3 regions of the Aromatoleum aromaticum EbN1 genome follow, and region 1 is predicted to be linked to each of the others. Evidence: predicted binding sites of a transcription regulator. Region 1 holds the regulator's gene; each other region holds the start of a gene.
The links. Region 1 encodes FNR, which switches genes on or off when oxygen is low (the NO sensors DNR and NnrR bind a similar motif). Its sites were predicted from a motif close to TTGANCTAGNTCAA; they were not measured.
Positions count from the first base shown of each region.

Region 2: the regulator FNR is predicted to act here: its motif matches at 2,338-2,351, upstream of paaN (phenylacetic acid degradation protein PaaN).
Region 3: the regulator FNR is predicted to act here: its motif matches at 2,476-2,489, upstream of EBN1_RS08845 (2-oxoacid:acceptor oxidoreductase subunit alpha).

Region 1 covers NC_006513.1:3,051,230-3,055,058, reverse strand. The annotation lists gene hemN (oxygen-independent coproporphyrinogen III oxidase) at 1-1,144, opposite strand, end outside; gene fnr (fumarate/nitrate reduction transcriptional regulator Fnr) at 1,270-2,010, shown strand; gene EBN1_RS14570 (hemerythrin domain-containing protein) at 2,017-2,568, opposite strand; gene EBN1_RS14565 (SirB2 family protein) at 2,568-2,963, opposite strand; gene EBN1_RS14560 (NnrS family protein) at 2,970-3,829, opposite strand, start outside.
Region 2 covers NC_006513.1:2,088,584-2,092,412, reverse strand. The annotation lists gene paaH (3-hydroxyacyl-CoA dehydrogenase PaaH) at 1-1,358, opposite strand, end outside; gene paaG (2-(1,2-epoxy-1,2-dihydrophenyl)acetyl-CoA isomerase PaaG) at 1,397-2,215, opposite strand; gene paaN (phenylacetic acid degradation protein PaaN) at 2,459-3,829, shown strand, end outside.
Region 3 covers NC_006513.1:1,876,503-1,880,331, reverse strand. The annotation lists gene EBN1_RS08850 (2-oxoacid:ferredoxin oxidoreductase subunit beta) at 1-408, opposite strand, end outside; gene EBN1_RS08845 (2-oxoacid:acceptor oxidoreductase subunit alpha) at 459-2,369, opposite strand; gene EBN1_RS08840 (pyridoxamine 5'-phosphate oxidase family protein) at 2,657-3,124, opposite strand; gene EBN1_RS08835 (sigma-54-dependent Fis family transcriptional regulator) at 3,121-3,829, opposite strand, start outside.

The DNA of each region.
Region 1 (3,829 bases):
CCTGGATGATCGAACGGCGCAGCAGGTCGTCGGCTGTCAGCTCGATACCGCGCAGCACCGGCAGTTCGTCGCGATCGAGCGCGTCGTAATATTCATCGAGCGACTTGAAATTTTGCGAATATACCGGTCCGATCTTGCCGATCGCGGACACGCCGAACGCAAGCAGGTCGCATTCGGCCTGCGTCGAATAGCCCTGGAAGTTCCGGTGCAGCCGGCCCTGGCGCTGCGCGACGGTCAACTCGTCGTCCGGCTTCGCGAAGTGATCCATGCCGATATACACGTAGCCCGCTTCGGTCAGCCGGCGGATCGCCAGCTGCAGGATCTGCAGCTTCGTGTCCGAAGTGGGCATATCGACGACGGTGATGCGCCGTTGCGGCTTGAACAGTCCCGGCAGATGCGCATAGCTGTAAAGCGAAACGCGATCCGGGGACAGCGCAAGGACCTGTTCGAGCGTACGGTTGAAGCTGATGATGTTCTGTTTCGGCAACCCGTAGATCAGATCCAGGCTGATCGACTTGAAACCGGTTGCCCGGGCCGAGTCGATGACCAGCTTGGTTTCGTCGAAGCTCTGCACGCGATTGACCGCGACCTGAACGTCTTCGTTGAAGTCCTGGACCCCGACGCTCATGCGGTTGAAACCCAGGTCGGCAAGCAGCTTGACGGTTTCGAAGTCGACCTTGCGCGGGTCCACTTCAATCGAATATTCGCCGTTCGGCACCAGAGTGAAGCGTGAGCGGACCGAATCCATGAGCTGGCGCAGCTCGTCGTGCGAAAGGAAAGTCGGCGTTCCTCCGCCGAGGTGCAACTGGGTGACCTGATGGCTGCCGCCCAGCGCCTCGGCCTGCATGCCGATTTCTTTATCCAGGTATTTCAGGTACTTGGCGGAACGGGCATGATCTTTCGTGATGATCTTGTTACACGCGCAGTAGTAGCAAATCGTGTTACAAAATGGGATGTGGAAGTATAATGAAAGAGGCTTGCTTACCCCGCCCACTGCACGCTGGGCAAGCCAGTCCCGGAGGGCGCGGTGATCGAAGGCTTCGACGAAGCGATCGGCGGTCGGATACGACGTATAGCGCGGCCCGTTGATATCGAAGCGGCGTATCAGCTGCGGGTCGAATACAAGATCGTTCTGGCTGGTCATGGTTGTATCGCTCGGGTGCGTTTCGTACGATCGCAAAAAGCAGCGCCGTGGGGGTTGACGTGGATCAACGGACTTCCCTGGCAATCGTAAATCGGACTTGAACAGAGGGCATTATTATCGTGCAAATGAAGGCCACGGTGCCAATTACGGTAGCCAGTCTGAAAGTCGCGTGTTCCCAGTGCAACCTGGTCGAGCTGTGTCTGCCGTTCGGCATGTCCGAAAACGAGATCGACCGCCTCGACGAACTCGTCGGAGCGCGTCGCAAGATCAAGCGCCAGCACCACCTCTATCGCGCGGGCGACCCTTTCGAGGCGATCTACGCGATCCGCGCGGGTTCGTTCAAGACGAACGTGCTGCTTGAAGACGGACGCGAGCAGGTCACCGGTTTCCAGATGACCGGGGAGATGCTCGGGCTCGACGGCATCAGCACGGAACTGCATTCGTGCAATGCAATCGCGCTCGAGGACAGCGAAGTTTGCGTGATCGCTTACGGCAAGCTCGAAGAGCTGTCGCGCGTCGTCGAAGGTCTGCAGCATCAGTTCCACAAGGTGATGAGCCGCGAGATCGTCCGTGACCATGGCGTCATGACGCTGCTCGGTTCGATGCGCGCTGAAGAGCGCCTGGCGGCGTTCCTGCTGAACATGTCGCAGCGCTTCACCGCGCGCGGCTTCTCAGCGGCGGAATTCCACCTGCGGATGACGCGCGAGGAAATCGGCTCGTATCTGGGGCTGAAGCTGGAGACCGTGTCACGGGCGTTCTCGAAGTTCCAGGAAGAGGGACTGATCGCCGTCCAGCAAAAGCACATCCGCATTCTCAATATCTGCGGCCTGAAAAAGCTGATCCACCACCCGTCGCCGCGGGGCTGACCCGCATCAGGAACTGCGCGGCGGCGCGTCCTGCCGCCGTCGCGCGGTCATCGTCGCAGTCAGGGCGGCAACGTCCTGCTCCGTCAACAACTCGCGCGCATAGGGGAGCAGTTCGCCCTCTTCGCGCTCCATGTGGCGTCGGTAACGAGCCGTGAACTGCTCGACCTCCGCAGCCGACAGTTGCGCCGGCTCGCCGCGGGAAATCGGATCGAGCTTCGCCCGGATTGCCGCCCACGCCGCGAACATTTCCTGGTGGTCCGCCAGTATCCAGTCGATCAGCTCGTGGAGCGCTTCCCGGCGCCCGCCATCGACACGCGCGCGCAGAACCGGGAACAGGTCGTCTTCCTCGTCGAGATGATGATTGACGGCAGCCAGGTCGAAGTAACGCATCACGTTGGCTGCTGCCTGTTGTGCCTGTCGGTCGGCGCCATGCTCGGGCAGCCACGCCGCGAGGCGCGACAGTGTCGTGAGCTGCGCCTGCAGACGCCCGTGGCAGGCTTCGAGCATTTCGAGCGGCGTTTCCAGGCCGGGAGCAACGGGTATCAGGGAATCAGCCATCAGAAAGCTCCGGTAAGAACAAGAAAGCCGGCCGCATTCTTCGTCAACGCGACCGACACGATCCATGAAAAGACGAGCAATGCGCAGATCAGCGCGAAGATGCGTATGCCCATCGTCGCGCCACCGCGCAGCGCTATGTAGCCGAGCACCACGTAGACGACCAGCCCGATCACCTTCGCCGTGACCCACGGAGCGACGAACGGGTACTGCGCGCTCAGCACGGCGAGCGTGATCGCGCTGGCGAGAAACACGGTATCGACCACGTGCGGCACAACGCGGGTCGCGCGGTGATCGAGCAGCGGGCTGCGCCGCATCATCCAGATCCCCTGCAGCAGGAATCCCGACCCGCTCAGCATCGCACATAGGATGTGCAGGTGTTTGATCGCAGCGTACACCGCACTTCACCCCGGCCGGCCGTCACTGCGCGGGCGCAGATAAACGGGCAGATAGCGGGTTCCCCACAAGCCGAACACGCCGATCCAGCCGAGCGCCGCCGCGAGCATCACGCCGCTCGACCAGGAAGGCGGCACCAGTTCGCCGGCCACGCGCACCACCACGACGAGTTCGAGCCCGAGGAACAGCGACCACGTCAGCTTGTCCGCCACGAGCTTGCCGCCCGAATGTCCCAAAGTCACTCTCGACACCATTCCCAGCAGCACCGAGCCGAAGAATCCGACACCCAGCGCGTGCAGCGGCGCGAGGCCGAGCCATGCATGGCCGAACAGCGCAGCGACGCCCTGCAGCGTCGACAGCAGGAAAGCGATCCCGAGCCACGCGAAACCGATGTGCAGCATCCCCAAGAGGGGCACGCGCAACGCCGGGATGAGGCGCCATTGCACCGACAGCCACAGCGCAGTCGCCGCCGCCGGCGCATCGACGATCCACGTCATCGCACCGAATCCCGCCATCGCCAGCGCGCCGTGGATGACACTCGCCCCCAGCACGATGCCGAGCGCCCAGCGCGGACGGACAACGACGTAATCCTTGACGATGTTGCTGGAAAAAAACGGAATCATGCGGTGACAGACCGTAAAGAACACCGGCAGCAGGCACCACCACACTCCGAGGCCGATGGCCACACGCCCCCAGACGCCGTCACCGGTGATCGCGAAAACGAACCAGGCGAGCACTCCGAAGGCACCTGCCGCGAGCGCCGTGGTCACCAGTCGGGCGTGCAGCGAATCGGGATTGTCGTTGAATGCCACACCCCACAGCACCCGCAAAACACCGCCCCACCCGGCCAGCACCAGCAGCAGGCCGA
Region 2 (3,829 bases), 960 kb from region 1:
CACATCGCGGTGTCGACATCGGTGGCGCTGGCGACGCCGTACAGCACCGCGTCGGCAGCTTCGTTCGCGAGCATCGCGACGACGCGCAGCGACAGCAGGCCGGCCACGTCGTCGATGACGCTCACATTGACGCCGGCTTTCTGCAGCGTGCCGATGACCGCGCGGAATGCGCCGAGCCCGCACTGGTCGGCGCGCGCGACGGTGATGCGCCCGGTCGCGGCAAAGTCGAGGCACAGGTCGAGCAGCACCAGGTTCGGGCACTCCTCCTCGACCGCACGGCGAGTCGCAGTGCGTCCGTCGGACAGCGCAACGCACGCCGCGCCGATCTTCATCCAGCCGCGTCCGCCCTTGCCCGCTTCGCGCCGCACTTCGACGCCGCCCGCTTCGAGCCGCGCGATCAGCGGGGCCGCGGCGCCGATGTCGCCGACAACGGCGATCTTCGCCTCGGCGTTGCGCACCGGTTCGCTGCGCGCGGGCGGCTTGACCGCGCCTTCGGCATAGTCGTAGAAGCCGTGCCCGCTCTTGCGCCCGAGTCGGCCGGCAAAGACGAGTTCCTGCTGGATCAGGCTCGGGGCGAAGCGGCGATCGTTGAAATATGCCTCGAACACCGAGCGGGTGACGGCGAAGTTCACGTCGTGCCCGATCAGGTCCATCAGTTCGAACGGCCCCATCGCGAAACCGCAGCCTTCGCGCAGGATCGCGTCGAGCGTCTGCGGCTCGGCAGCTTTCTCGGCGAGCACGCGCAGCGCTTCAGCGTAGTACGGCCGCGCAACGCGGTTGACGATGAAGCCCGGCGTCGATTTCGCATGCACCGGAATCTTGCCCCACGCCCGCGCCGTCGCGTGCAGCGTGTCGGCGATCGCGCGCTCCGTCGCAAGGCCAGAGACGATTTCGACGAGCGCCATGCGGGGCGCCGGGTTGAAGAAATGCAGCCCGGCAAAGCGCCCCGGGCGCGTGAGTCCGGCGGCCATCGCGGTGATCGACAGCGACGACGTGTTGCTCGCGAGGATCGCGTCTTCGCCGAGCAGCGCTTCGAGGTCCCTGAACAACGCCTGCTTGACGTCGAGGTTCTCGACGATCGCCTCGATCGCGAGCCCGGCGTCGCGCGCTTCGTCAAGCGCGGCGACCGGCAGCACGCGCGCGAGGATTGCCTGTGCCTCGGCTTCGGGCAGCCGCCCCTTGGCGACGAGGTAGCGCAGGTCCTTGTCGATGCCCGCGCACCCCGACTGAACCGCCTCGGGGCGGCCGTCGTACAGATACACGGTGTGGCCGGCGCGTGCGGCGACGTGGGCGATGCCGCTGCCCATCGCGCCAGCGCCGATCACGAGCACTTTCACGTTCTTGTTCAGCGCCTTCATTTGACGTCCTTTGCGGCGAATGACGAGAGTTTCATGTCCTAGTCCCCTTTGAAGCTCGGCGCGCGCTTTTCGATGAACGCGGCCACCCCTTCGCGGTAGTCGTTCGACTGGCCGCACACCGTCATCATGTTGCGCTCGAGGTCGAGCTGGGTTTCGAAGTCGTTCGTCGAACTCGCCCAGATCGCCTTCTTGGTCTGCGCGTAGCCGAAAGTCGGTCCCTGCGCGAGGCTCGCCGCGACCTGCTGCACGGTCGGCATCAACGCGTCGTCATCGACGCATTTCCAGATCAGGCCCCACTGTTCAGCCTGTTCGGCGCCGAGCTTCTCGCCGAGCAGCGCGAGGCCGAGCGCGCGCGCCGGACCGACGAGGCGCGGCAGGATCCAGCTGCCGCCGGTGTCGGGAACGACGCCGAGCTTGCTGAACGACTGGATGAAGCTCGCCGAACGCGCAGCGAACACGAGATCGCACGCCAGCGCGATGCTCGCCCCGGCGCCGGCCGCGACGCCATTGACCGCGGCGATGACCGGCAGGTCGAGGTTGCGCAGCGCCATCGCCAGCGGCTTGTAGTTCTTCTCGACGGATGCGCCGAGGTCGACCGGCGCTTCACCCGGGGCGACGGCGCGGTCGGAGAGATCCTGCCCGGCGCAGAAGCCGCGCCCGGCGCCGGTGATCACGAGGACGCGGACGATGCCCCTGTCGCGCCCGGCCTTCACCGCGGCCAGCGCTTCGCGTACTTCTTCGTGCATACGGTTCGTGAAGCTGTTGAGCCGGTCAGGCCGGTTCAGCGTCAGCGTCGCGACCCCGCCGACGACTTCCATGCGGATCGTTTCTCCCTGCATGTCAAGCTCGTTGCTCATTCAGGTCTCCTGATTGTTTGCCCGAGTGCGGCGTGGCACTCTGTTGGCGTCCTGGTCGCGTCCTGCCAGTGTCGAATTGGGGTGCTGGCGTTGTTTGACCGACCGGTCAATCAATAGTAATCTTGACCCAGATCAAAAGACAACTGTTTTTTGCTTGACAAGTTTGCCGCGCTGCAACATCGGCGCACCACAGAACGCAGAGCCCTGCGCGACGGCATTCCATCCCGACGAGAGGAGAGTTCCATGACCCATCCGCTGTTCGAAAAACACCGCGCCACACTCGACGCCGCCGTCCAGGCGATCCGCACGCGCGGCTTCTGGACGCCGTATCCCGAAATGCCGAGCCCGAAGGTTTATGGCGAAACGGCCAATGAAGACGGCAAGCGCGCAGTCGAAGCCTGCTTCGGCCAGGATTTCCCTCTCGACCAGGCGGGCGAAACCGGCCGGCTCGCTCCGGAACGCTCGCCTTACGGCACTGAGCTCGGCGTGCGCTATCCGGTGTGCTCGCCGTCGGCGCTCGTCGAGGCGGCGCAGGCTGCGCAGGACGGCTGGCAGCGGCTCGGCGCGGAAGGACGCGTCGGCGTCTGCCTCGAGATCCTCGAGCGGCTGAACAAGCGCAGCTTCGAGATCGCGCACGCAGTGATGCTGACCAGCGGCCAGGGCTGGATGATGGCTTTCCAGGCCGGCGGCCCGCATGCGCAGGATCGCGGCCTCGAAGCGGTCGCCTACGCGTGGGACGAGATGAGCCGCATCCCCGCTGAAACGGTATGGGAAAAACCGCAGGGCAAGAATCCGCCGCTGCGGATGAAAAAGCACTTCGAGATCGTCGGCCGGGGCGTCGCGCTGGTGATCGGCTGCGGCACGTTCCCGACCTGGAACACTTACCCGGGCTTCTTTGCCGCGCTGGCGACCGGTAACCCGGTGATCGTCAAGCCGCACGAGCACGCGATCCTTCCGGCGGCGATCACCGTGCGAATCGCCCGCGAAGTGCTCGCCGAGCAGGGCCTCGACCCGAACCTCGTCAGCCTCGCGGTCGTCACGAAGCGCGAGGACACGCAGGCGCTTGCGACCCACCCGGCAGTCAAGTCGATCGACTTCACCGGCGGCAACCTGTTCGGCGAGTGGCTGATCGACAACGCGCGGCAGGCGCAGGTGTACGCCGAGCTTGCCGGCGTCAATAACGTCGTCGTCGAGTCGACCGATGCGTACAAAGCGATGCTGCGCAACCTCGCGTTCACGCTGTGCCTGTATTCCGGCCAGATGTGCACGACGACGCAGGCGATCCTCGTGCCGGCTGGCGGCATCGACACCGACCAGGGACACAAGAGCTTCGACGAGTTCGCCTCCGACCTCGCCGCCGCGATCGACAAGACGCTCGCGGACCCGGCTGTCGCGACCGCAGTGCTCGGGGCGATCCAGTCCGCGGACACGCTGCGCCGCATCGACGAAGCCGGCGAGTACGGCAAAGTGGTGCTGGCATCGCGCAAGCTCGAGCACCCCGAGTTCCCGAACGCGGAAGTGCGCACGCCGGTGCTGCTGACCTGCGACGCGAGCGACGAGAAAAGCTACATGGTCGAGCGTTTCGGCCCGGTCTCGTTCGTCGTCCGCGTCGCC
Region 3 (3,829 bases), 1.2 Mb from region 1:
GCCTTTCGTCAGGCCGTAGATGCGGTTGTTGAGCAGGATGATCTTCAGGTCGACGTTGCGGCGCATCGCATGGATGAAGTGGTTGCCGCCGATCGCGAGCGCATCGCCGTCGCCGGTGACGACCCACACCGACAGCTCGGGCCGGGCGAGCTTCAGCCCGCTCGCGATTGCCGGCGCGCGCCCGTGGATGCTGTGCATCCCGTACGTGTCCATGTAGTACGGGAAGCGGCTCGAGCAGCCGATGCCCGAGATGAAAGCGAAGTTCTCGCGCGGGATGCCGAGCGTCGGCAAGAGCTTCTGGATCTGCGCGAGGACGGCGTAGTCGCCGCAACCGGGACACCAGCGCACATCCTGGTTCGATTCGAAGTCTTTTTTCGTCAGTGCGACGGGTGCGGACATGTCGTTCATGATGATCTTCCTGTAACGATGGGGCTCGTGGACGCGATGCGGCGCGTGCGTCAGCTCAGTTCGAGGATGCGGTCATGGATTTCGCTGACCTTGAAGGGCTTGCCCTGCACCTTGTTCAGCGGCACGACGTCGCACAAGTAGCGTTCGCGCAGCAGCTTCGAGAGTTGCCCCATGTTGAGTTCCGGCACCAGCACGGTCTTGTAGCGCGCGAGCAGGTCGCCGAGGTCCGGCGGCAGCGGGTTCAGGTGGCGCAGATGGACATGCGCGACCGAGCGGCCGTCGGCCTCCGCCTTCTCGCGCGCCTGCGCGATCGTGCCGTAGGTGCTGCCCCAGCCGATGACGAGCAGGTCCCCGGAGGCCGGCCCCTCGACCGTCGTCGGCGGGATGTCCTGCGCGGTGCCGGCGACTTTCGCGGCGCGCACGTCGACCATGCGCTGGTGGTTCAGCGGATCGTGCGAGATGTTGCCGGTGAGGAAGTCCTTTTCCAGGCCGCCGACGCGGTGCTCCATGCCCGGCGTGCCGGGGCGCACCCAGGCGCGCGCGAGGTTCTCGTCGCGCGCGTACGGCTGGAAGCCTTCCGGATCGGTGCGATAGCTCACCTCGACTTTCGGTAGGCTGGCGACGTCCGGAATCCGCCACGGCTCGGCGGCGTTCGCGATGCCGCCGTCCGTAAGCAGGATCACCGGCGTCATGTACTTGACGGCGATGCGGAACGCCTCGATCGCGCAGTCGAAGCAGTCGGCGGGCGAGCGCGCGGCGATCACCGGGATCGGGCATTCGCCGTTGCGCCCGTAGATCGCCTGCAGCAGGTCGGACTGCTCGATCTTCGTCGGCAGGCCGGTCGACGGGCCGCCGCGCTGCACGTTCACGATCACCAGCGGCAGCTCCAGCATCACTGCGAGGCCCATCGCCTCGGTCTTGAGCGCCATGCCGGGGCCGGAAGTCGTCGTCAGGCCGAGCGCGCCGCCGTAGGCCGCGCCGATCGTCGAGCAGATGCCGGCGATCTCGTCCTCGGCCTGATAAGTCGTGACGTTGAAATGCTTCAGCGCGGACAGTTCGTGCAGGATGTCGGTCGCCGGCGTGATCGGGTACGAGCCGAGGAAAAGCCCGACACCCGACGACTCGGACGCGGCGACGAAGCCGAGCGCCGCGGCATGGTTGCCGGTGATGCTGCGATAGATGCCGGGTTTCGCCGCCGCTTCGCGCACCTGGTAGGTCGCGGCGAAGATCTCGGCGGCGTCGGCATACGCGAAGCCGGCGCGCAGCGCATTGACGTTGGCGTCGGCGAATTCGGGCTTCTTCGCAAACTTCTCGTAAATGTCGGCGATTTCATCCTCGATCGGCCGGCCGTACAGGCACAGCATCAGGCCGAGCGCGAAGTAGTTCTTGCAGCGGCCGACTTCCTTCTTCGACAGGCCGGAATCGCGCAGCGCCGCCGCAGTCAGCGCCGAGATGTCGATCCTGAAGAGCCGGTAGCCGTCGAGGCTGCCGTCCTCGAGCGGATTGCTCGTGTAGCCGGCTTTCGCGAGGTTCGTGTCGGCGAACGCGCCGGTGTTCGCAATGATGATGCCGCCGTGCTTGACATCCGCAAGGTTGGTCTTCAGCGCCGCGGGGTTCATCGCGACGAGCGCATCGGGCGCGTCGCCGGAGGTGAACACCTGCCGCGACCCGTACTGGATCTGGTAGCCGGACACGCCGAACAGCGTGCCGGTCGGCGCACGGATTTCGGACGGGTAGTCGGGGTGGGTCGCAAAGCCGTGACCCGCCTTCGCGACGGCTTTCGAGAATTCCGAACCGGTGAGCTGCATGCCGTCGCCGGAGTCGCCGACGAAACGGATCACAACGCTGTCGAGCGCCTCGACGGCCCGTGCGCGGACGCTCGACGCGCCGGCGGCTTGGGTGCTGCCGCAGGCTGCCCTGCTATCGACTTCGGCCTCGGACGTGTATCCGGCTTCTGACATGATTTTCCTCCTCGATGGGCCCGGGTTGCCTGCCCTGATTGCGGGGCGACGCCGTCGACCGCGGGCGGGGTTTTGTTGATTACAAACAGTTTGACGTCCATCAGTATTGACGCAGGTCAAGAGAAGCGAAATATCGCCGAATCAAACGTTTTCCCGGGAATGGCAGAATTGCCGAAGCGCGCCCGCGCCACCGCTATCGGGGCGGCTGTGCTGCTCGAGCGGACTCGCGGAGGAAAGGTGGGCAAGCGGTCGCTTCGCCGGTGGCAGGCGGAGCGCGCGGACCGGGCTCAGCCGGCGCAGTCGATCTCGTCGCGGTGGCCGAAGCCGGCGGAGTTGTCGATGAAGTACAACCGCTCGGGCACGAAGCGGTACCAGCGCACTTTTGTCAGCGCCTTGACGATCGCGGCCGGGGCCAGCGCGAGCTTGCCGACGACCGGGTACTTGTCGCCATACAGCCGGCGCGCGCGCTTTTCCTCGTCGCCCGACACTTCGCAGGCGAACCCTTCGGCCTGGACGCCCTTGATCTGCGGCCAGTCCGCGTAGTCTTCCTGCACCGTGATCGCGACCCGCGCGTGCGCGGCGAGTGCGGCGGCGTGGCGGCTTGCCGGCGCCGACAGGAAATACAGCGTGAAGCCGTCGCTGACGTAGAACACCGCCGCGGCCCACGGACCGTCGCTGCCGTGCGTCGCGAGCGTCATCACGTGGTGCGTCTGCAGGTACGCGAGCGCCGCCTCGCGCGCCGCTGCCGCGCTCAAGATTCGACGCTCCCCGGCTCGCGCAGAGGCTGCGGCGTCGCCCGCGCGTGGCCGCTTTCGTGCAGCCGCTTGAGCCGGTACGCGAGCTGCGGGCGGCTCAGGCCGAGCATGCGCGCCGCGGACGACAGGTTGCCGCGCGCCTTGTCCGTCGCAGCTTCGATCAGCATCGCCTCGACGTGGTCGAGCGTCATCGTGCCGTCGCACACCGCGTCACAGATCGACTTGCCGGCGTCGCCTTCCCCGGCGTCGAGCTTGCCGTCGGGGTCGAGCCCGAACTCGCGTGCCTCGTCGCCCCAGGACAGGAACAGGTGCTCGACTTCGATGCGCGTGCCGTGCGGCGCGAGGATGACGCCGCGTTCGACGGTGTTCTGCAGCTCGCGGATGTTGCCGGGCCACGCGTAAGTGGTCAGCGCGCGCTTGGCCTTGTCGGTGAAACCGAGCAGCTTCTTGCCGTTGATCGCGGCGTGCTTTTCGAGGAAATGCTTGGCAAGGACGGAGATGTCCTCGCGGCGCTCGCGCAGCGGCGGAATATTGATCGGGTAGGCGTTGAGGCGATAGTAAAGGTCGGCGCGGAAACGCCCTTCCTTGACGAGCTGCGGCAGGCCGGCGTTGGTCGCCGCGACGAGGCGCACGTTGATCTTGCGGATCCGGTCGTCGCCGAGGCGCTCGACCTCGCCTTCCTGCAACACGCGCAGCAGCTTGCTC